Linked DNA regions of Thalassospira sp. TSL5-1. The main gene of each other region encodes a partner of the protein of the gene in region 2 in a complex. Links are inferred from orthologs where the notes say so. Each region holds a gene or a part of one and is shown on either strand. Other genes may lie near its edges. The genes, in order: LF95_RS15230 and uvrB.

What was found.
Region 1: the proteins of uvrB (region 2) and LF95_RS15230 are in contact, whole or in part, in a crystal structure (PDB 7EGT), measured with the Thermus thermophilus proteins. The link is inferred for Thalassospira sp. TSL5-1 from one-to-one orthologs. Residues at the interface, in WP_096411307.1 of Thermus thermophilus: Glu23, Leu25, Arg26, Asp27, Gly28, Glu29, Arg30, Phe31, Arg55, Glu326, Asp327, Phe328, Glu379, Ser382, Gln383, His398, Gly400, Arg401; in WP_096412145.1 of Thermus thermophilus: His654, Arg656, Phe657, Gln666, Asp668, Glu669, Lys680, Arg681, Leu682, Ser683, Lys685, Tyr686, Ala687.

What each region holds. Positions count from the first base shown.
Region 1 is NZ_KV880638.1:1,229,757-1,241,223, reverse strand. The notes cover bases 4,110-7,105. They hold LF95_RS15230 (ATP-dependent helicase), read right to left. Parts: upstream 6,795-7,105; coding sequence 4,425-6,794; downstream 4,110-4,424. Other genes in these bases: LF95_RS15225 (chloride channel protein), read right to left, coding at 6,927-7,105; LF95_RS15235 (50S ribosomal protein L11 methyltransferase), read right to left, coding at 4,110-4,338. Also shown: LF95_RS15255 (aminopeptidase P family protein), read right to left, coding at 1-932; LF95_RS15250 (hypothetical protein), read left to right, coding at 1,187-1,384; LF95_RS15245 (SDR family oxidoreductase), read left to right, coding at 1,870-2,616; methylamine utilization protein MauJ, read right to left, coding at 2,659-3,438; more of LF95_RS15235, read right to left, coding at 3,457-4,109; more of LF95_RS15225, read right to left, coding at 7,106-8,696; LF95_RS15220 (multidrug effflux MFS transporter), read left to right, coding at 8,998-10,242; metH (methionine synthase), read right to left, coding at 10,338-11,467. UniProt on the Escherichia coli protein: A helicase with DNA-dependent ATPase activity. Unwinds DNA duplexes with 3'-5' polarity. Translocates on single-stranded DNA with 3'-5' polarity. Initiates unwinding more efficiently from a nicked substrate than double-stranded DNA.
Region 2 is NZ_KV880638.1:1,084,905-1,096,304, forward strand. The notes cover bases 3,153-6,081. They hold uvrB (excinuclease ABC subunit UvrB), read left to right. Parts: upstream 3,153-3,507; coding sequence 3,508-5,655; downstream 5,656-6,081. Other genes in these bases: LF95_RS14525 (ABC transporter permease), read left to right, coding at 3,153-3,357; LF95_RS14535 (cupin domain-containing protein), read right to left, coding at 5,742-6,081. Also shown: LF95_RS14510 (ABC transporter permease), read left to right, coding at 1-379; LF95_RS14515 (ABC transporter ATP-binding protein), read left to right, coding at 397-1,440; LF95_RS14520 (extracellular solute-binding protein), read left to right, coding at 1,485-2,522; more of LF95_RS14525, read left to right, coding at 2,527-3,152; more of LF95_RS14535, read right to left, coding at 6,082-6,101; protein-methionine-sulfoxide reductase catalytic subunit MsrP, read right to left, coding at 6,216-7,184; LF95_RS14545 (LysR family transcriptional regulator), read left to right, coding at 7,435-8,322; LF95_RS14550 (putative hydro-lyase), read left to right, coding at 8,448-9,302; LF95_RS14555 (TRAP transporter substrate-binding protein), read left to right, coding at 9,342-10,394; LF95_RS14560 (TRAP transporter small permease subunit), read left to right, coding at 10,451-10,999; LF95_RS14565 (TRAP transporter large permease), read left to right, coding at 10,996-11,400. UniProt on the Escherichia coli protein: The UvrABC repair system catalyzes the recognition and processing of DNA lesions. A damage recognition complex composed of 2 UvrA and 2 UvrB subunits scans DNA for abnormalities.

The DNA.
Region 1 (11,467 bases), 150 kb from region 2 along the record:
GCAAATTTGCGTTCATCGGCAAACAGGTCCACTGCACCGTTTTTATCAATAATCGCATAACCCAGCATCAGCGGCGTTTGCGGCACATCGCCACCGCGAATATTTAACAGCCAGGCAATGCTGTCAGGGGCGGAAATAACCGCCGCTTCACATTCCAGGGTTTCAAGGGCCTTGGCAATGGCCGCCCGCTTTTCGGCACTGGACTGCCCGGCATATTCCAGCAAATGCGGGCGGGCGGGTGCCAGCGGCTGGGCGGGTTGCTGATGCCACAGGGCATCAATCGGGTTGGGGTCAATCGCGACGAGTTCAGCCCCGGCACTTTCGCAGGCTTCGCGCAACTGATCAGCATGGGCAACGGTATGCAACCACGGATCATAAGCCAGCTTCTGCCCGGCTTCCAGATGGTCATAAATCCAGCCGACCGCCGGTTCATTGACCAGATGGCGATATTGATAAAGCGTGCCATTCACCTGCTGGCGCACCTGAATGGTATAACGGCCATCGACAAAAATGGCGGCATGGTCCTGCAACACAACCGCCGCCCCGGCCGAGCCGGTAAAGCCGGTTAACCAGGCCAAACGTTCCGCACGGGCAGGCACATATTCGCCCTGATGTTCATCCGCGCGCGGCACGATAAAGCCGTCAATGCCCTTGGCGGCCAAATAGGTCCGCAATTGCGCAATGCGTTCAGCGGCGTCAAAGCCATCGGCGGCATTGCAAAAGCTGCCCTTGCGCTCATCACGCAGGTTCAAAAGGGCTTCTTTGGTATCGGGCGACAGATTGGTCCCTATCAGATCAAACCAGTCCGCCCGGCTATCGCCATTGGCTGCCGCCAGTACCCCGTCTATCAGATCAACAATTGCGGTTAGATCTTTTTCGATACCATCCTTTTTTAACAAAGCAGCCAAATGCGCATCGCCCGAATAGGTCATGGGAAATCCTTTTTTGATGGTCCGACAGGGGAACAGGGTGACAGGGTCATAAAGTGCGGCGAGATTACGGGTTTTTGCCGATGATATACAAGCCTGCATTTTCAGCCATTTGGCCCGATATATACGCCCACATGCGGTTCAGGTATGAAAGACCTGCGCAGTTCGCAATACAAAAGTTAACGTTTTTTTACTATGACATCTGCATGACAAAAAGATGACCCGCCGGGCCATCAATTTGCAGGAGACAATAAACGGTGGTCCGTTTTCCATTTACTGCGCAAAGTGTTGCCCAGTCACGCCGTCGCCAGACAGCCTATGATGGCCTAGAGCGCCTTTCCCCTCAGGAACGTGTCGCGCTCGGTTTTGATACAGGCAGTGCCCAGTCGGGCGATGTGATGCAATCCGGGTATGCTGGCCTCCCCGCCAGCAACTTGACCGCAGACCGGGACTGACTGGACCTTCCCGCCCGTTCGCATATTGTCCCCTTGCAAACGGCACGCAGGATAGAGGTTCACTTTCCTTGTGGTCTTTTTTTGTTTCCCTCAGAAACGGCTCCGCCCCTTCCCCGGCGGGGCCGTTTCGTTTTTCAGCCCCATTCCTTATTCTTTCTATGGCTTGTTCCAAGCATTTGAATCTGCAATAGTTTGCCCCGAAAGCGCTTTGCCTTTAATCAGCATCATTATGTTTGTGTTTGGCGTACCGTTTGGCAAGGCACAGCGTGCAGAGCGATACGGCGCATCGGTCAAACGGTGTAACGCCGCGGAACCTCGCCAAAAACAACCCCTTCGGGCCGGGATAATCTTCCGCCCCGCAGCGTCAAGCCCCTTGAACGTAGCCCCGCTATGTCCGGCGGACCTTTCCTCGCCGGACAGAAGATTATTTCCGGCAGAATGATGCTGATTAAAGGCAAAGCGCTTTAAACAAACGGGGAAGAGACATGCCTAAAACAGTTTTGATTACGGGTGGATCACGCGGCATTGGCCGGGCCACGGCCCTTTTATGTGCCGAACGCGGCTGGAATGTTGCCATCAGCTATGTCGGTAACAAGGCCGCTGCCGAGCAAACCCGCAATGACTGCCGCGAGGCCGGCGGTGAATGTATTATCAAACGCTGCGACGTTGCCCGCGAAGAAGACATCATTTCCCTGTTCACCGTTGCGCTGGATGCCTTTGGCAGCATTGACGCCGTAGTCAATAATGCCGGGATCGTCGCCCCGGCACTGAAATTGATGGATATGGATGTTGAACGGATGGAACGTATTTTTGATACCAACATCCTGGGTGCCTATATCGTCGCACGCGAAGCCGCCCGCCATATGGCGCGAACCCGCGATGGCAAGGGCGGGGTTATTGTCAATGTTTCGTCAATGGCGGCCAAGCTGGGCGGGGCGAATGAATATGTCGATTATGCCGGGTCCAAGGGCGCGATTGACAGCTTGACGATTGGCCTGGCCAAGGAATTGGGGCCAGAGGGCATTCGCGTCAATGGTGTGCGCCCCGGCATCATCGAAACCGACATTCACGCCAGCGGCGGCCGCCCCAACCGGGCAGCAGAACTGGGGCCGAACTGCCCGCTGGGCCGCACCGGCACCGCCGAGGAAGTGGCCGAAAGCATTGTGTGGCTGATGGAGGATTCGTCCTCCTTCGTTACCGGCACCCTGATTGATGTTTCGGGCGGGCGCTAACTTAAGACAATCAAATAACAGTGATCTAAATAACAGCAGCAATCATTCAAACCAGAGCCATTCCAATTTTGGACATTCTTGAATTATTGCTGCTCTCGCCACCACCTGCATCGGGCTAATCATCCTAAAGATAGAGGTCAATTGAGTTCCACAATCTGGATTGAAAATTGTTGCTGCATGTTTTGCATGCGTGACAAACCCTCGACACTCTCGATACATCTTTTGAGCAATTTCTTCGGCACTCAACTTATCCCAACCTAATTTGGAGATATTCCAAAGAAATTCTTCACCATCGTGATCATCTCTATTCAACATTTCAGCCACCAACTTTTTCATTTGCAAAGTTCTGACTGAGCTAACAGGAAAGAGCCACTCCAACACTTTGTAATAGCTTAACAGACTATATTGAGAACAATGCGAACGACTGGCTACCATTCCTTCGCGATAAAGAGCTAAAGCCATTTTAGATTTAGCATCAGGTACTGTAATCCAAGACTTTTTCCACCTTTCTAATGAATCCAACGTGGCGGAAAACTCACCAAATTTTCCCATCTTAATAGGAAAGCCTGTCGTTATAGCATTATCAAATAATAGACGCGTTTGCGCATTATCAACCCAACAGACAACGCTAGCGAGTTCGCTCAAAAAGCTCAATCCCTGCTCAAAGCTCAAGCCATACTTTCCAATATCCAAATGCAGCGACGCATGGAATTTTCTTTGCTCTGGATAGGCAAGTATCTCTACATCACCGTACGTAAAAATTCTCGGCTCTTTTGGCCAGTAACATTCCCCGACAACGCCAATACTAAGAACATCTGACACCGATTATTCCTAAATGAATCAACCCACCACCAGCGTGGTCCAGTTTTCAACCTTGAAACGGTTAAGCAGGGTCAGGCCGACTTCGCGATAGGCGGACAGGACAAACTGTTCCTGATGGGCCAACAGGCCCGAAAGCACCACAACGCCATCATCCGACAGGGTGTTTGCCAGCTCATACGCCATTTTGCGCAGCGGACGGGCCAGGATATTGGCGCACACAATGTCGTAATAGCCAGCATCACGAATGCGGACATCGGCGAAACCGTTGGAATGCAGGGCCGTGACCAGCCCGGCCACCTTGTTAATTTTGGCATTTTCACGCGCCACCCGAACCGAGGGCGCATCAATGTCGGCCATCATAACCGGGCAATTCCAGGTTTTGGCGCAGGCCATGCCCAAAATGCCCGAACCACAGCCCATATCCAGCGCATTGCGGCGCGGGCCATATTTTGCCAGCCAGTCAATCGCGGCCAAGCAGCCCTTGGTGGTTTGATGTTCGCCCGAACCAAAGGCCAGACCCGCATCAACCTGAAGGGCGATTTTTGCCAGTGGCACATCGCCGTCCCAATGCGACCCGTGCACATAAAACCGGCCCACCGAAATCGGCTTGAAGCTCCGCAAGTTATCGGAAACCCAATCCTTGGGCTCGTAACTGCCAAATTCTACCACCGGGGTTTCCGCCCCCAGTGCTGTTGCCATCAGCGACACCGCAGTTTCAACACCCGGTTTGTTAATTTCAGTACCGGAAAATCCCTCCACCCGCCAGTCGGTATCGGGCTCGCTGGTCAGTTCGGAATGCGACAGCGCATCGCAATAGTCTGACAGTGCCTCGGCAAAGGCTTCGACATGGGCCCCTTTAACGGTAAAGGAGAAATTATAGCAACGCACAGTTTCGGTCATTTTGCATCTCGTTGATCACGGCTGCCCTGGTTTGCAACCGGTTTGTAAAGTCGCGCCGCTGCGCGCCGATTAAAATTTCCCCCGGCTTAACCCGGCAGAATAAAACTGTCGACAACCTTTTTGGTGCCAACATCGTCAAAATGGATTTCCAGCTTGTTGCCATCGACCGAGCGCACAATACCGGGGCCAAATTTGCGATGCCGCACCTTATCGCCAACCTTGTATTTGGATGATCCGGCGCGTGAGGTGAAAACCGCCTCGCCATCGGGCGCAACATCAATCACATTTTTACGCACCCGGTCCTGCCAGCCGGAACTGGCAAATTTACGGTCCGAAAATGTGCTTTTCTGCGATTTATAGCCGCCATTATGATCGCCCTCATTGGCCCAGCTTGGCGGCTTCATCCAGTCATCCGCACCCCAGGCGCCGGGCGATACATTACCTTTGCCCTGCGAAAGGCCGGTATCGCTGATGCGTTCAATATGATCGGATGGCAATTCATCAACAAAGCGCGACGGTAGCGCACTTTGCCACTGGTTATAAATGCGGCGATTGGCAGCATAGGAAACCGTGGCCCGTTTCCGCGCCCTTGTAATGCCGACATAGGCCAGGCGACGTTCTTCCTCCAGGCCCTTCACACCGCTTTCATCCATGGCGCGCTGATGGGGAAATACACCTTCTTCCCAGCCCGGCAAAAAGACATAGTCAAATTCCAGCCCCTTGGCGGCGTGCAGGGTCATGATCGTGACCTTTTCCCGCTCGTCGGACTGGTCATTTTCCATCACCAATTGCACATGCTCAAGGAACGTCGTCAGGTTTTCAAATTCGCCAATCGCGGAAACAAGTTCCTTGAGGTTTTCCAGACGGCCCGGTGCATCGATTTCCTTTGATGCCCGCCACATATCGGTATAGCCGCTTTCATCAAGGACGATTTCCAGAACCTCGACATGGCTTTTTTCCGCCAAAAGCGCGCGCCAGCGGTCAAAATCGCTCAGAAAAACCGACAAATCCTTGCGCAATTTCGGTTTTAGTTCCTCTGTATCAATCAACTCACGGGTCGCACGCGGCAATGAAACCGATTGATCCCGCGAATATTGATGCAGGGTTTGCAAGGCAACCTTACCCACACCGCGCTTGGGCACATTGACAATACGTTCAAAGGCCAGGCTATCATCGGGTTGGGCGATCAGGCGGATATAGGCCAGCGCATCGCGAATTTCCTGGCGTTCATAAAATCGCGCCCCACCCACCACGCGATAGGGCACGCCCAGCGTGATCAATCGTTCTTCAAATTCACGGGTCTGGAAACCGGCGCGCACCAGAATGGCCATTTGCGAGGCACCAACACCCTTGCCTTGCAGGGCTTCAATATCCTCGCCCACAAGGCGCGCTTCGGATTCCCCATCCCAGACGCCTTTGACCTGCACCTTGTCGCCCGCATCAATCTCCGTCCAGAGTTCCTTGCCCAAACGGCCGGAATTATGGGCAATCAATTGTGATGCCGCAGCCAGAATATGCGGGGTAGAGCGATAGTTCTGCTCCAGCCGCACCACATGGGCCCCGGGAAAATCACTTTCAAAACGCAGGATGTTGCCAACCTCTGCCCCGCGCCAGCTATAGATCGCCTGGTCATCATCGCCAACGCAGCAAATATTGCGATGAACCATCGCCATTGCACGCAGCCACAAATATTGGGCGACGTTGGTATCCTGATATTCATCGACCAGAATATAGCGGAATGTCTGTTGATACTGGCGCAGCACTTCGGGATGTTTTTGGAAAATCGTCAGGCAATGCAGCAATAAATCACCAAAATCGGCGGCATTCAGAACCGTCAAACGTTCCTGATAAATGCGATAAAGCTGCTGGGCAAAGCCATTGGCAAATTCCATGCCCTCGGTCGCACGATCCGGCGTTAAGCCCTTGTCTTTCCAGCGTTGAATGATCCCCATCAATTGCTTTGCCGGCCATTTCTTCACATCGATCTGCTCGGCTTCCATGATCTGCTTGAGAAGGCGGATCTGATCATCGGTATCGAGAATCGTGAAATTCGATTTTAACCCCACCAGTTCGGCATGGCGGCGCAACAAACGGGCGGCCAGCGAATGGAAGGTCCCCAGCCACCAGCCCTCAACCGGGCGACCCAGGGTGGCGGCCACACGTTCCTGCATTTCGCGCGCGGCACGGTTGGTAAAGGTCACGGTTAAAATCTGCTGCGGGTGCAGATATTCCGGCGCCCCACCTTTGGTTTCCAAAAGGTGGGCCAGGCGTGTGGTCAAAACGCGCGTTTTGCCCGTTCCCGCCCCGGCCAGCACCAATAAAGGCCCGTCCAGCGTGGCAACGGCATCGCGCTGTTCCGCATTCAGCGTGGTCAGATATCCCGGTGTTGGTGCCTTTTCCAGGCGCATATCCGGGGCAGAGCTGTATTCGTCGATTTCAAAGGGATCATCAGTCATGGCAGCATATATAACACGCGAAACAGACAGGGCCAGTATGGCTTTTGCCAATGTGCAACAAAACAGGAACTTCCGACACCTGTTTCATAGCCCAAATGCCCGATTAGCCCGTCATTTTCCGCACAGGCAGAGCTAAAACAATTTTGGCGGGGCATCGCCGCGTTCTTCACCGTGCAGTTCCAGAAGCGCGCGATTATAGGCCATCATGGCGTCCTTTTCATGGACAAAGCCAATCATCAATCGGTCTTCCGTATTGGCGACCACCGGCAAATGTTCCTCGCCGGTTTGTTCCATCAGGCGAATGGCATACTCAATACTGTCTTCACGGCAAAGGGCGGGCGGTTTGGCCCGGGCGAGCTTGATGGCGGTAACATCATCGCCAATATTGGGATCAAAGGCCGCATGGCGCAAATCGGCCAGGGTAATGGTACCCACAAGTTTGCCCGCATCATCTAGCACAAACAACTCGCTGTAAGGTGCATTCACCAGCTTTTCCCGCAGGCGGCTGATCGGCTCGTCGGGCATAACGGTGGCAAATTGCCGCGACATCACATCCCCCACCTTCAGGCTGCGCAGCAAATTAACCTCCCGGCCCCAGCGATGGCTAAGCCCGCGCTGGCGCAACTGCCAACCAAAAAACGACCCGCCCTGGGCATGATCGGCAATCATGGAGGCAATCACCGATGCCACCATCACCGCAATCGTCAGTTCATAATCACCGGTCAGTTCAAAAATGATCAGGGTGGTGGAAATGGGCGCGCCCAGCATGGCCGCCGCCACCGCGCCCATGCCCACCAGCGTATAGGCCCCGTGACCGGAGGATAAATCCGGCAGGATAGCCGTTGCCGTGAGGCCAAAGGCTCCGCCCAGCATCGCGCCCAAAAACAGGGCCGGACTAAACACCCCACCACCAAAGCCAAAGGCAAGGCAGATCACAACCAATACCGCCTTAACCGCCAAAAGCTGGCTTAGCAGCGACCAGGAATAAACCTCGTAGAGGGCATCATTCATCGCGCCATAGCCCACACCAACCACTTCCGGGTACCCGACCGACATGACACCCACGGCAAGCCCTGCCAACGCCGGTCGCCCCCAAACCGGAATGCGTGCCGCACGGACAAACTGCTGGGTAAAACCGACGGAGCGCACCACCAGAACACTGAGCACACCAGCGCACACCCCCAACAGGGCAAAGGCGGGAAATTCCAGAAAAGACGCAATTTCATGGGCGGGGATCAGAAAGGCAACGTCATGGCCAAAATACAGCCGGGTTAAAATGGTCCCGCTAACCGAGGCCAGCACAATGGGCGCAAAGGCGGTTAAGGCATAATGACCCAGGGCAACCTCGTGGGCAAAAAGGGCACCAGCCAACGGCGCATTAAAGGATGCCGCCACCGCCGAGGCCACGCCACAGCCCAAAAGGGTGCGTGCCGCACTTCGGCGCAAATGCAAAACACGCGTCAGCCACGAACCGATGGTGGCCCCCATATGGACAACCGGCCCTTCACGGCCCAGCGACGCCCCGCACCCCAACGAGGCAACATTGACAAGGGCTGCCTTAAACCCGCTGCGTGCCGACATGCGCCCATCATGAAAAGCCGCAGCATCAATCACATCTGCCACGCCAAGGGAACGGCGATCGGGCATAAAACGATACACAAACAGGCCAATCAAAAGCCCGCCCAATGTCGGAACCAGGATCAAATGCCAGGCCGGCAGGGTTTGCAGGAAATAATGCACCGCCTCGTCAGAGGAGCCATAGCCCAGCTTCTGGATCAGCAAAAGCCCCTCGCGAAAGACAATCGCCATTGCCCCCACCAGGGTGCCCACCACCAGCGCCAAAATGGACAAAACAAGCTGCTCGCCCTTCATCAGGCGACGGAAGCTTGTAAAAATGCGCAAGTTTCGCAGCGAATTTCCGGCCAAAATACCCCTGCCCCCCAAAATGCGGCTGTCTGGATGCCTTGCACCCGTTACGAGTATATCGCATTGCCCATCCACTACCGTCAATTTATCTGTCAGGAGAGTTTGTCGCGCAGGGCCAAATGAATACGTTTTCCACCACAAGAGAGCCTATCTGTGCGAAACAGGGACGAAACCCTAAAAAACGTCATTGATCTTTAGCTGTTCAATGTCCCATTCTTACAATCAAATCAATTGCATATTAGATGCACGATAACTTTTGTTTCAGGACTTTCATTTAATGACCAGCAGTCAATCGACGGGCACACCCTTGTCCCGCCCCATCCCGCCTTTTGCCGAATTCGTCACATTGATGGCTTTGACAATGGGCATGGTCGCACTTTCCATTGACAATCTGCTTCCCGCTTTTGGCCCCATCTCGCAGGATTATGCCCTGTCCGATCCCAATGAAATCCAGCTTCTGGTTTTCGTTTTCATGATCGGATTTGCGATGATGCAAATTGTCTATGGCCCGCTGGCCGATGTGTATGGCCGCAAAATAATCCTGATGCTGGGGCTGTTCATCTACACCATTGGCACGGTGATGTCGTTTTTTGCCGACAGCTTTGACCATCTGTTGATCGCCCGCTTCGTTCAGGGGCTGGGTGCGGCAGCCCCGCGTATTTTAACGCTAACCATCATTCGCGACTGTTTTGAAGGGCGCGATATGGCACGCGTGATGTCGCTGGTGATGATGGTTTTCATTATTGTGCCGGTCTTTGCCCCAGCCAGTGGCGGCCTGATCCTGTCATTTGGCAGTTGGCATCTGATTTTCGGTTTTATGCTGCTGCTGGTTGTTGTTTTGGTGGCCTGGTACAAATTGCGCATGCCCGAAACCCTGCACCCGGAATACCGCCACAAACTTTCGATCCGCCGGATTATGCGGGATTTCCGTGTTACGGCAACCACCCGCCAGACACTGGGCTATGGCACGGCAATGGGCCTGTGTTTTGGCTGCCTCATGTCCTATATCGGGTCCGCCGAGCAAATTTTTGATTCCTCGATTTACAAACTGGGCGACTGGTTTCCGGTCGTATTTGGTCTGATTGCCGCAGCCATGAGTGTGGCATCCTTCGTCAATGCCCGGCTGGTGCGCAGAATCGGCATGCACAAACTATCGCATTTCGGCCTGTGCGTTTTTATCGCAATGGGTGCGGTCAATCTGGCGGTTGCCCTGGCCTTTGATGGCGTACCGCCGCTTTGGATGTTTGGCGTAGGCCTGACGATTGCGCATTTCGCCTTCATGCTGACGATGCCAAATTTCAATTCACTGGCAATGGAACCACTGGGCGCGATTGCAGGTACAGCATCATCGCTGATCGGCTTTTACACCACCCTGATCGGGGTGATGTGCGGTGCCATTGTCGGTCAAAACTTCAACGGCACGGTAATACCCATTGTCACAGGCTACCTAACATTCGGGGTACTGTGCCTGATCATTGTGCTGATCACGGAAAAGGGCAAATTATTCCGACCGACCCATTGATCACATAAAATAATCCGTTCCGATCAAGCGGGCACAAAAAAGCCGGAGACCTGACGATAAGGTCTCCGGCTTTGGCGTTTTTGCGTTGTGCCTGTTTAACGCGGATCATAATTCAGGTTCGGGGCCAGCCAGCGTTCGGCTACCGACAGATCCATTCCCTTGCGTTTGGCGTAGTCCTCGACCTGGTCGCGTTCGATTTTGCCAAGGCCGAAATATTTGGCATCCGGGTTGGCAAAATAAAGGCCGCTTACCGACGACGTTGGCGTCATGGCAAAGCTTTCGGTCAACGAAACGCCGGTATTGTTTTCAGCATCGAGCAGGCGCCACAATGTGCCCTTTTCGGTATGGTCCGGGCAGGCCGGATATCCTGGTGCCGGGCGGATACCCTGATATTTTTCGGCAATCAGATCATCGTTGGACAGGTTTTCATCGCTGGCATAGCCCCACAATTCACGACGGACCTTTTCGTGCATGGTTTCGGCAAAGGCCTCGGCAAAGCGATCGCCCAACGCCTTAACAAGGATGGCGTTATAATCGTCATGCTCGGCTTCCATTTTTTTGGAAATGGTTTCCACTTCCGGCCCGGCGGTTACAACAAACCCACCGATATAGTCGGTTTTACCGCTGTCTTTGGGGGCAATGTAATCGGCCAGGGCGCGGTTGGGGCGCTTGTTATTTTCACGATACATCTGCTGGCGCAGGGTATGAATGGTAATGGGTTCATTGGCATCGGGGGCCGGGGTGATTTCAATATCATCCCCCACTGCATTGGCAGGCCACAGGCCAACAACCGCGCGCGGTGTGAACCATTTTTCATCGATAATGCGTTTCAGCATCGCCTGGGCATCGGCATAGAGGTTACGCGCGGTTTCGCCGACCACCTCGTCATCCAGAATGGCCGGGAAACGGCCATGCAATTCCCAGGTTTCAAAAAATGGTTTCCAATCAAACCGTTTCATCAGCTCGGCCAGATCAAAATCTTCAAACACCGTCAGGCCCGGTTTTGCCGGGGCAACCGGGGTAAAATTATCCCAATCCAATTGGGCCTTGTTGGCGCGTGCATCGACCAGGGCAAAGCGTTTTTTCTGCAATTGCTGGGCGGCATGGCGTTCGGCCATTGCCAGATATTCATTACGCAATTCACTGACAAAGACGTCGCGATGCGTTTCGGAAACCAGCTTGCTGGCAACCCCTACCGCCCGCGACGCATCGATTACGTAAACCA
Region 2 (11,400 bases):
CGCGCATATCTTGCTGACGATCCCCTGGACCGTGCGGGTTGCTACCGCTGGATTACAGGGACTGGACAAAAGCATAGAAGAGGCCGCCGCCAACCTTGGCGCCCGCCCCTGGACTGTTTTTGTGCGGGTGACGCTGCCGATGATGCGCCCGGCGATTGTCGCCGCCTCGATGTTTTCCTTTATCCAGAGTTTTGAAAACCTTGAACTGACTTTGCTTCTTGTTGGTCCGGGAATGAGCACTCTGCCAATCGCGATGCTGAACTATCTTGAGTTCCAGATCGACCCGACGCTGGCTGCGGTTGCGACCATTCAGGTTGTTGTCATCGCGGCGATGATGTTGATCACCGACCGTTACGTAAAACTCTCCCGCATCGTCTGACATTGGAGATCGGATCTATGAAATCTTTGGAACTTGTGAATGTCTGCAAGAAATTTGGCGAAGCGGTTGCCGTAACCGATATGAGCATGCACATCCTCAAAGGAGAGCTTGTATCGCTTCTTGGGCCTTCGGGATGCGGCAAGACAACCACATTGCGGATGGTCGCCGGGTTTGTCGAGCCCAGTGCCGGGTCGATCCTGATCAATGGCCGGGATGTTACAAATCTGCCGCCTTATGCACGCAATACGGCACTGGTGTTTCAGTCCTATGCGCTGTTTCCCCACATGACGGTTGCCCAGAATGTTGGTTTTGGCCTGGAAATGCGCAAAGTTGGCAAGGCCGAGCGCGAGGAAAAAAGTATCGAGGCACTCAAACGTGTCAGGCTTGATCACTTTGCAGACCGTTACCCGCGCCAGCTTTCAGGCGGGCAGCAGCAGCGGGTTGCGTTGGCACGCGGGCTTGTTCTGAACCCGGATGTCTTTTTGCTTGATGAGCCACTTTCCAATCTTGATGCCAAATTGCGCGGGGAAGTCCGCAGCGAAATTCGCGGGCTTCAGCAGTCTTTGGAACTGACCACACTGATGGTGACGCATGATCAGGAAGAAGCCCTGACCATGTCTGACAAGCTTGTATTGATGGAAGCCGGTCGTGTACGCCAATCGGGCACGGCACAGGATTTATACGAGCAGCCAGCCGATGCCTTTGTCGCCGATTTTGTCGGGCGGTCAAATGTCGTTAAGGGCCGTGTCGAGGACGGGCAATTCCGGACTGCAGACGGCACCGTTATGCCGACAATGCCCGGGATACAGGCTGATGCGCAATATTACACCTTGCGGCCCGAAAAAATCAGCTTGTCGCGTGACGGCGAGGGGGTCGAAGGCACCCTGCGCGAACGTCTCTATCTTGGGGCGCAAACGGAATACACGGTGATGGTTGGTGACACTTCGATCTCGGTTGTTATGGCAACACCGGGGCCGGATGACCAGCGCGCGGGCTTGCGTGTCGGGGATCCGGTTCGGCTTGACTGGGATGTCGCGTCGGTGCGGCTTCTTACCCACTAACAATAAAAAATATCAAAATATCAAACATATATCAGGAGAGACTCATGGCTAACTTAACCCGTCGTTCTTTTCTAGCTACGGCTGCGGCATTGTCGGCTGTTTCAATGGTGCCCGGAAAATTGATGGCACAAACAAACGATGTTGTTGTCGGGACATGGGGGGGGACCTTTGGCGATTTGCTCAAGGCGAATGTTGACGAAACGGTTATGAAGTCCGCGGGCTATAACGTTCTTCAGGAAATATCCGGTCCGGTTCCCCGTCGTACCAAACTGATTTCCGAACGGATGCAACGTCGCGGCAGCATGGATGCTGCCCTGCTGGCAGATTTTGATATGTACGCCGCCGCCAAGGTGGGCGCTGTCGAGAAACTGGATGCGTCCAACGTTCCCAATTACGACAATATTCTGCCGTTTCTGAAAAAGGCGCATTCGGTGCCATTGATTTATTCGGCACATACGATTGTTTATCGCAAGGACCTGATCACAACCCCGCCGCAATCCATCGCAGAGCTGTGGAACCCGAAATATAAAGGCAAGATCGGCCTGAGCGATTTTCTTTATACGTCCAACATGGCCTATGCGGCGATCCATAATGGCGGCACGCTGTCTGACTTTGACGGCAGTGAAAAGGGTGTTGCCGCCTGGAAAGAGCTGGATGCAAAGCTTTTGCCCTCTACAGAGGCTGTTGGTCAGGCGTTGGCATCGGGCGATATCTGGATCACGATTATTTCGGCGGCCCGTGGGTATAGCTGGTCCAAATCCGGAATTGATCTGGGCTGGGTTGTGCCCGAAGAAGGCGCTTTCCCTGCCGTTTACGAGGCTGCGGTGCCGAAAAATGCCCGCAACCCCGAGGGCGGAATGGCCTATATGAATGCGCTGCTTGATCCTGCAGTACAAAAGGCCTTCGCTGAGAAAATGGGCTATTTGCCGACCGTGAAGAACGGCCATATCAGCCCGGAACTAGAAGAAAAAATCGGCTTTTCCGAAGCCGAACAAAACCGCCTGTGGCAACCCGATTTTGACTTTATTCTGGAAAACCAGACCAAGCTTCTGGATACCTGGAACCGCGTGCTCAAAGGCTGACAAAATGGCAAAACTTGTTCTTCCGGCGGGACTTCTTGTCCTTCTTCTGTTGGGCGGCCCCATGCTGTTGATGTTGCGGTATTCGTTTAACGAATATGATCCGCTTTACATCATGCAACAGGCATTCACGTTCGAGAATTATGCCAAGGCAGTCGTTGATCCGTACTATCAGAAAATCCTGGTAACGACGATTACCATTGCTCTGACCTGTACGGTGTTAACAACGCTGCTGGCTTATGGCCCTGCCTATTGGCTGGCACGGATGGAAGGCCGCTGGAAGAGCAAATGGACAATCCTGACAATGTTTCCACTGCTTGTGGGCGGTGTGGTGCGTTCGGCAGGATATATTGCGCTGTTAAGCACCACCGGGCTTATAAATGCGACATTGTTGGGACTTGGCATTATTTCCGAGCCCCTGACGTTGCTTTACACGCCCGGTGCCGTGATTTTCGCAACGGTGGGCATCGTTCTGCCTTATATGATCCTGACGCTGGCGTCGGTTATTGAAAGTATCCCGCGCCAGGTTGAAGATGCGGCGGCCAATTTGGGCGCGCGTCCGACAACCGCCTTTTTCCGGGTGCTTGTCCCGCTGTCCCTGCCCGGTGTGCTGGCCGGTGCCTCACTGGTGTTCATTCTTTGCATGAATGCCTATGCAACGCCGTTGTTGCTTGGAGGGCCGCAGTTTCAGATGATGGCACCTGTTGTGTATGAACAGTTCGCCAAGGCGTCAAACTGGCCTTTTGGTGCTGCGCTGGCGTTTATCTTGCTGATGGTGACGGTTATTTTGACGACGGTGGGCAGTTCCATTATCGCAAAGCGTTATAAGGCGGGCTGAGAACCTGGTTTTTGACTACTGTCTGGTGTCGTTTTGCCCAAGGGGGTGACAGCATAGTGACAAAACCTGTCAGGAACTGTCAGGAGCAGGGCTTGCGATTGGTCCTATCTACCTTATAACTAGGGGCAGGATAAAACAGGGGTCTGCCCGATGAATGCGCTGCCAGAATTTTTGACCAAACGCCGCCCGCCGGTTGAAGGATCGCGGAAGTTTAAGCTGGTGACGGAATATGAGCCGTCGGGCGACCAGCCGCAGGCGATTGCCGAGCTGTATGACGGCATCGAGCAGGGCGAGCGTGACCAGGTTTTGCTGGGTGTGACCGGGTCGGGCAAGACATTTACCATTGCCAATATCATTGCCAAAACCCAGCGCCCGGCCCTGGTGCTGGCGCCGAATAAAACCCTGGCCGCCCAGCTTTATTCCGAGATGAAAAGCTTCTTCCCGGAAAATGCGGTGGAATATTTCGTTTCCTATTACGACTATTACCAGCCCGAAGCCTATGTGGCGCGGACCGACACCTATATTGAAAAAGACAGTTCGATCAATGAACAGATCGACCGGATGCGCCATGCTGCCACGCGCGCCATTCTAGAGCGCAATGACTGTATCATCGTGGCATCGGTGTCGTGCATTTACGGTATTGGCGCGGTGGAAACCTACCTTGAGATGACACAGCGCATTGCGGTGGGCGATGAAGTTGACCGCAACGACATTATGAAACGTCTGGTCGAGCTGCAATATACCCGCAATGATGCTGCCTTTACCCGTGGCACCTTTCGCGTGCGCGGGGATGTTTTGGAAATTTTCCCGGCCCACTCCGAAGACCGCGCCTGGCGGGTATCGATGTTTGGCGACGAGATCGAGGAACTGGCCGAATTTGACCCGCTGACCGGGCATAAATATGCCAGCATGGATTCGGTCACGGTTTATGCCAATTCCCACCATGTGACACCACGTCCGACCCTGGTGCAGGCGATGCACGGCATTAAACAGGAATTAAAGGACCGGCTGGCGCAATTTCAGCAGGAAGGCAAATTGCTGGCCGCCGAACGGATTGAACAGCGCACCACCTTTGATTTGGAAATGATGGAAACGGTGGGTCACTGCAAGGGCATTGAAAACTATTCCCGCTGGCTTTCGGGCCGTAATCCCGGTGAACCGCCGCCGACTTTGTTTGAATATCTGCCTGAAAATGCCCTGTTATTTGTCGATGAAAGCCACGTTGCCGTGCCGCAGATCGGCGGCATGTTCAAGGGTGACTATAATCGCAAATTCACGCTGGCTGAACATGGCTTTCGCCTGCCTAGCTGTGTCGACAACCGGCCGCTGAAATTTGACGAATGGGACGCGATGCGCCCGCAAAGCGTGTTTGTATCGGCCACACCGGGCCCGTGGGAAATTAACCAGACCGGTGGCGTTTTTGCCGAACAGGTTATTCGTCCGACTGGCCTGATCGACCCGGTTTGTATCATTCGCCCGGTCGAAACCCAGGTTGATGATTTGCTGGCCGAAGCGAAGGAATGTGCGCAGAAAAGCCAGCGTGTTTTGGTGACAACCCTGACCAAGCGCATGGCCGAGGATTTGACCGAATATCTGCACGAAAATGGCGTGCGGGTGCGCTATTTGCATTCCGATATTGATACATTGGAGCGCATCGAGATCATCCGTGATTTGCGCCTTGGCGTGTTTGACGTGCTGGTGGGGATTAACCTTCTGCGGGAGGGGCTGGATATTCCCGAATGTGCGCTGGTGGCGATTTTGGATGCGGATAAGGAAGGCTTTTTGCGCTCCAAAACATCGCTGGTGCAGACGATTGGCCGGGCCGCGCGTAACCTGGATGGCCGGGTGATTTTATATGCCGATAAAATGACCGACAGCCTGGAATATGCGATTGGGGAAACCAACCGGCGCCGTGAAAAGCAGGTTGCCTATAACGAGGAACATGGCATTACCCCGGCCTCAATCCGCAGTCGTATCCATGATGTGATCGAAAGTGTGGCCGAGCATGATTATGTTACGGTCGATACCGGTGTTTCGGGCGATGTGATGATTGGGCATAATTTGCGTGCCCATATCGAGGAGCTTGAAAAGCGCATGCGCGAAGCTGCGGGCAACCTTGAATTCGAGGAAGCCGCCCGCCTGCGTGATGAAGTCAAACGCCTGGAAAATCAGGAACTGGGCCTTGCCGAGGCCGGGCCGATGGCGCGTGATATCACGCCCAAAGATGGCAGCGCCGGGCCGGGCTCCAAATCGGCCAACAAGCCGAAATACAAGGGGCGGCGGCGTAAAGGCCCATAAGGGGGCTGAAGGATTTGGCATCAAACGCGAAAGGCTGCATCGTTGATGAATGCAGCCTTTTTTGCAGGCGTAGGAAAGGCGGGTTCTCAGGCGGCGTTGTAATGTACGCCACGTCCGTCAAAAAATACGGCCAGCCAGACGGTGTCGGTATCTTTTTCTGTCCAGGCAACCCGGTGGCGGCATCCGGGCGGGATGTAAAGATGGTCGCCGGGTTTCAGGACATGGCCGTTATCTTCGCCTTCAAACACAATTTCGGCACTGCCAGTCAGCAGGATCACCCATTCGGCCGGTTGTTGGTCATACCAGCCAGTTTCGGGCGAGGATTGGCCGCGTGACACAATGCGTTCGATCCGCAAGCACGGAGAGCGCAGGATTTCGTCGAAGATTTCGCTGTTTTTGGCATCTGGAAGTGCGGCAAAAAGATTTGCCAGTGATGCGTCGGGCATCGTGAGGACCCTCCGTTCCGGTTGTGGGGATTGCCCGCAACATAAACCGGAACGAAGGGCCGGCACAAAGCCGACCCTGACAAAGCAGCCATGCGTTTTAAACGCAAATGGCGATTACATGTAAAGTTTTTCCCCTTCCATGCCTTTATACATGTCGGCGACATAGTCGGCATAGCCGTTAAACAACTGGGTGGGGACTTCTTCACCGTTTGACAGCAGGCGTTCCTGGGCCTGGCTCCAGCGGGGATGGGGCACCTTGGGGTTCACATTGGCCCAGAAACCATATTCGTTATCGGCAATCTGCTGCCAGTAACTGACCGGGCGTTTGTCGGTAAAGGTAAAACGCACAATGGATTTGATGTTTTTAAAACCGTATTTCCACGGTGTGACCAACCTTAGTGGCGCGCCGTTTTGTTTGGGGATAGGCTCACCATACAGGCCGGTGGCAATCATTGTCAGTTCGTTGGTGGCCTCGGCCATTGTCAGGCCTTCAATATAGGGCCACGGATACCAGAACTGCTTGAGGCCCGGCATGGTGTCTTCCTGTTCGGCGGTTTGCATTTCGACATATTTTGCCCCCGATGTCGGCTTGGCAAAATCCACCAGGGCCTTCATGGGGAAACCGGTCCAGGGCACGGTCATGGCCCAGGCCTCGACACAGCGGAAACGATAAACCCGTTCTTCGAGCGGCATTTTGCGCACAAGTTCGTCGAAATCGATTTCGATGGGCTTTTCTACCATGCCGTCGATTTTTACTTTCCAGGGCGAAATTTTAAGCGCCTGTGCGGCATCGGCAATGAATTTGTGTGACCCGAACTCATAGAAATTATTGTAATGCGTTGCCTTTTCCTTGGGGGTAATCGGCCGATCCACTTTGTAGGCATCATTGCGTTTGGCCGGGTACAGGTCGGCATTTGGCATGGCCGCCTGGGCAAAGGCACGACCCAGCGGCAGGGTGCTTGCGGCGGCACCAATCGTGCCTGCGGCGATACCCTGAATGAATTTGCGGCGATTGCGGTAAATCGCCTCGGGTGTGGTCTCTCTCTCGGGGATTTCCCATCCCTTCCGAACGCGGATTAGCATATGACCCTCCAATATGGCATGTGCCGATTTCGCGGCAAAAACCCGCTTAGGGCAAATCAAACATGGGTGATATGGCAGTGATGCCCTGCTTTGCGGCACGTTTAGGCGGTTTTTTATAGCTGTTTTATCCTACGTTCAGCGCACAACATCGGATTGATCGTGCCAGGCGATTGGTTTGGCGCTAACATGATCGAAAAACAGTCGCCCCTATTGTGACGTGGGGCATGCGAACAGGATATGCAGGCGAAAAATGTTTGAATTCAAAGATATAGAGATTTTGCAGGATATTGTCCGGGCCGGTGGTTTTCGGGCGGCGGCGCAAAAATACAATTTGTCGCAATCGGCAATTTCGTCGCGGGTTTCCGCCCTGGAAAAGAAACTGGGCATGATGTTGTTTGACCGCAGCAACCGCCAGGTTCGACTAACCGCTGCGGGGCGGCGTTTTCTGGAGGAAGCGCAAAGATTATCGCGGGCGCGCGACAGGATCTGGCAGGAATTTACCCAGCGGGAAAAATTGAGCGGCACGGTCCGTATCGGGGTTGCCGAAACGATTGTCCATACCATCCTGACCGGAATGCTAAACAAGCTGAAAGATGATTATCCCGATGTTCGCTTCGAGCTGTCGGTCGATACATCCGCGCAGCTTGCCACGGCTATGGCCGATGATGCACTTGATGTTGCCGTGCTGCTTAGGGAATCGTTGCCACAAGGTGCGGTTGCAGCGGCCCTGAAGCCGGTTCATCTTGGCTGGTTCTGTAGCGAGTCGATGGATCTGCCTGATACGCCCCTGTCGATTGCCGACCTGGCAGCCCATGCGATTGTGACTTTTCCCAAGGGCACACCACCCTTTCGCGAGGTTGAAGGCATTTTTTCCGCCCCGGATATTTCGCCACCCGCCCTGCATGGGTCGGCATCTCTTTCAACTGTAAAGCATCTGGTTGGCGATGGTTTTGGCATTGGTGTTTTGCCAACTTTGATGGTCAAAAATTCGGTTTGGAATGAGCGCATTAAGGCCATATCCGTCCAGCCCGAAGCCACGTTGAGCGACCTTCATTTTGTGGTGGGATATTACCCGGAACGAAACCGCGAAATTGGCGAGGCCGTGATCGAGGCTGCAAGGCTGTTTGATCACTTCTGATTGTGTTGGAGCAACATGATCGTTCTGATCTGTAAAATAGATCGTTTTTTTCTTTAAATGATTTATTGACAAGATCGTTCCTGTTTCTCACAGTTATTGGCGAGGCTGAGAACAGGACAGATAAAATGAATGCTGAAAAAAGCGCATCCTGTTCCTCGAGAGACGTGAAGGGGTCGATATCCACAGTCAAGCCGCTTGATTTGCGGCATGCGATCCGTTCCGGGAATCATCGGGGAACGACGACAGGCTATTCCGCCGGGTATCTGCAGGGCAATCTTGCGATTATTCCGCAAAAAGACGCGGCTGATTTTCTGTCTTTTTGTATGAAAAACCCCAAACCGTGCCCGCTCATCGGTGTTTCGGAACCGGGATCGCCCCATATTCCCGCCCTGGGGGCTGATCTGGATATTCGCACGGACCTGCCGGGGTACCGGGTTTTTCGTGGCAGTCGCGATTATCAAAGTGTGACCGATCTTAACGCCGTGTGGCGGGATGATCTGGTGACATTTGTACTGGGCTGTTCTTTTTCGTTTGAAGCAGCGATTACATCGGCGGGCATCGCGCTGCACCATCTTGATGCGGGTCGTAATGTGCCGATGTATGTGACCAACATTGCCACATCCCCGGCGGGCCGTTTTCATGGGCCGCTGGTTGTTTCGATGCGTGCTTTCAAACCATCCGATGCCATTCGTGCCGTTTTGTATTCCGACCGCTACCGTCTTGCGCATGGTGCGCCGGTGCATTTGGGCGACCCCTCGGCCATTGGCATTGCCGATATCATGAAGCCCGATTTTGGCGACGAACCGGTTTTGAATGACGGGGATATTCCCGTTTTCTGGGCCTGTGGTGTGACACCGCAAATGGCCATTCGCAATGCGCAACCGGACCTTGCGATTACCCACGAGCCCGGCCTGATGCTGGTGACGGATGTTCTGGCCGAAGCCGCAGAATTTACCCTGCATGCCACCCAAACCGCCTGAAACAAGTAATAAACTTTTATATCAGATGAGGATCAATCGATGAAAAAGACCGTTTCTTCCGTGCTCGTCGCAACGGCGCTGGGGGCAAGTGCCCTTGCATCGCCCGCCTTTGCCGAAGAATTGTCCGTTGTTGGCAGCTGGAGCAGCCTGCCGCTGGACAAACAGTTTGAACAGCCTTTCTGGACCAAGGAATTGCCCAAGGCTTCCAATGGCGAAATCACGGTTCAGATGACCACACATGACCAGATGGGTGTTTCGGGCGGGGATGTGTTTCGCCTGCTGAGTGATGGCGTTTTTGATGTGGGTATGACGGTGGGCGATTATGCCGTGGGCGATGCCCCGGAACTGGAAGGGCTGGATGTGCCGCTGGTGGCAACAACCGCCGCCGAGGCCGAGGCGATGGTGGATGCCGCCCGCCCGATGGTGGATGATATTTTCAAGGAACGTTTTAATTCCAAGGTGCTGGCAATTGCGCCCTATCCGCCGCAGGTGGTTTTCTGCAAGGGGGATGTTAAATCGCTGGCTGACCTGAAAGATAAAAAGGTGCGCGGCTCTGGCCGTATGACCACCAAATTCCTGCAGGCCCTGGGGGCCAATGGTGTCAATGTGGCATTTTCCGAGGTGCCCGGTGCGCTGGAACGCGGTGTGATTGATTGTGCTGTTACCGGTGCCGGTTCGGGATACAGTGCTGGTTGGTGGGAAGTGTCGGATCATTTATATGCTATTCCGCTGGGCGGCTGGGACCCGGTGGTGACGGCAATGAATATGGACAAATGGAACAGCCTGTCGCCAGACCTGCAAAAACTGCTGACCACTGAAGTTAAAACCAAGTTCGAAGAACCGGCCTGGGCTGCTGCCGCCGGTGCCTATGAAACCGACATTGCCTGCCTGACGGGCCAGGGTGACTGCCCGCTGGGCAAACCGGCAAACATGATGCTGGTGGAACCCTCGGATGCCGACCTTGCCAAGGCAAAGGAAATTCTGACCACGGTGGTTTTGCCGGAATGGGGCGAACGCGCCGGGGCTGAATGGGTCAAACGCTGGAATGACAGTGTTGGCAAAACCGTTGGCGTGACTGTGCCGGCAAGCTGATCAAGGCCGTCTTATGAAACCTTTGCTCTGACGCTCTGATTGGGGAACCTTCAGCCGTGATAGCCTTATTGATTGCGCGTTTGCGCCGTATCAACAGCATGATCGGGTTTATTGCCGGCCTCGTTCTGGTGGCCTGTGTGATCCTGATCCTTGCTGACATCATCTTGCGGGAAGCCGGTATTTCATTTGGCGGTGCCGAGGAAATATCGGGCTATGTGATGGCCGGTGTTGCCAGTTGGGGCATGTCTTATGCCCTGGGCGAGCTTGCCCATGTGCGGATCGATCTGATCCGTCTGCGCCTGCAACAGCGGGGCCGCGCCCTGCTGGATCTGATTGCGATTGTCGCCCTGGCGGCAACGGCGGTTGTGATTGCGGTGCAAAGCTGGCCGGTGCTGGCCAAAACCATCGAACGGGGGTCCAGTGCCAATACCGTTCTGGCAACACCTTTGTGGATTCCGCAATCAATTTGGCTCTCTGGCTGGATATGGTTTGCCGTCTTTAGCTGTGTCCTGGTGATCCTGACACTGGCCCTGTTGGTCAAGGGCCGGTTTGACGAGGCCGATGCCCTTGTCGGGGCCCGTTCCGAAGTGGAGCTGGAATCATGATTTATGCGGTTACAGCTTCACTTCTGGGCTTTTTGGCCCTGTCCATTCCTGTCGGGATCGTGCTGTTTTTGCTTGGTTTCGGTGTGGACCAGTTCTTTTCCCCGTTTCCGCTGATCCGCGGGTTGGGGCAGGTTGTCTGGTCTTCATCGAATTCATCGACCCTGATTGCGATACCGTTTTTTGTTCTGCTGGGCGAAATCCTGGTGCGCGGTGGCATTGCAGAACGTACTTATGAAGCCCTGGATAAATGGTTTTCCTGGCTGCCGGGAGGGTTGATTCACGCCAATATCGGGACGGCCACCATGTTTTCGGCAACGTCGGGGTCATCGGTGGCAACAGCGGCAACCGTGGCAACGGTCGCCATGCCCCAGGCCGAAAAACTGGGATATGATCCAAGGCTG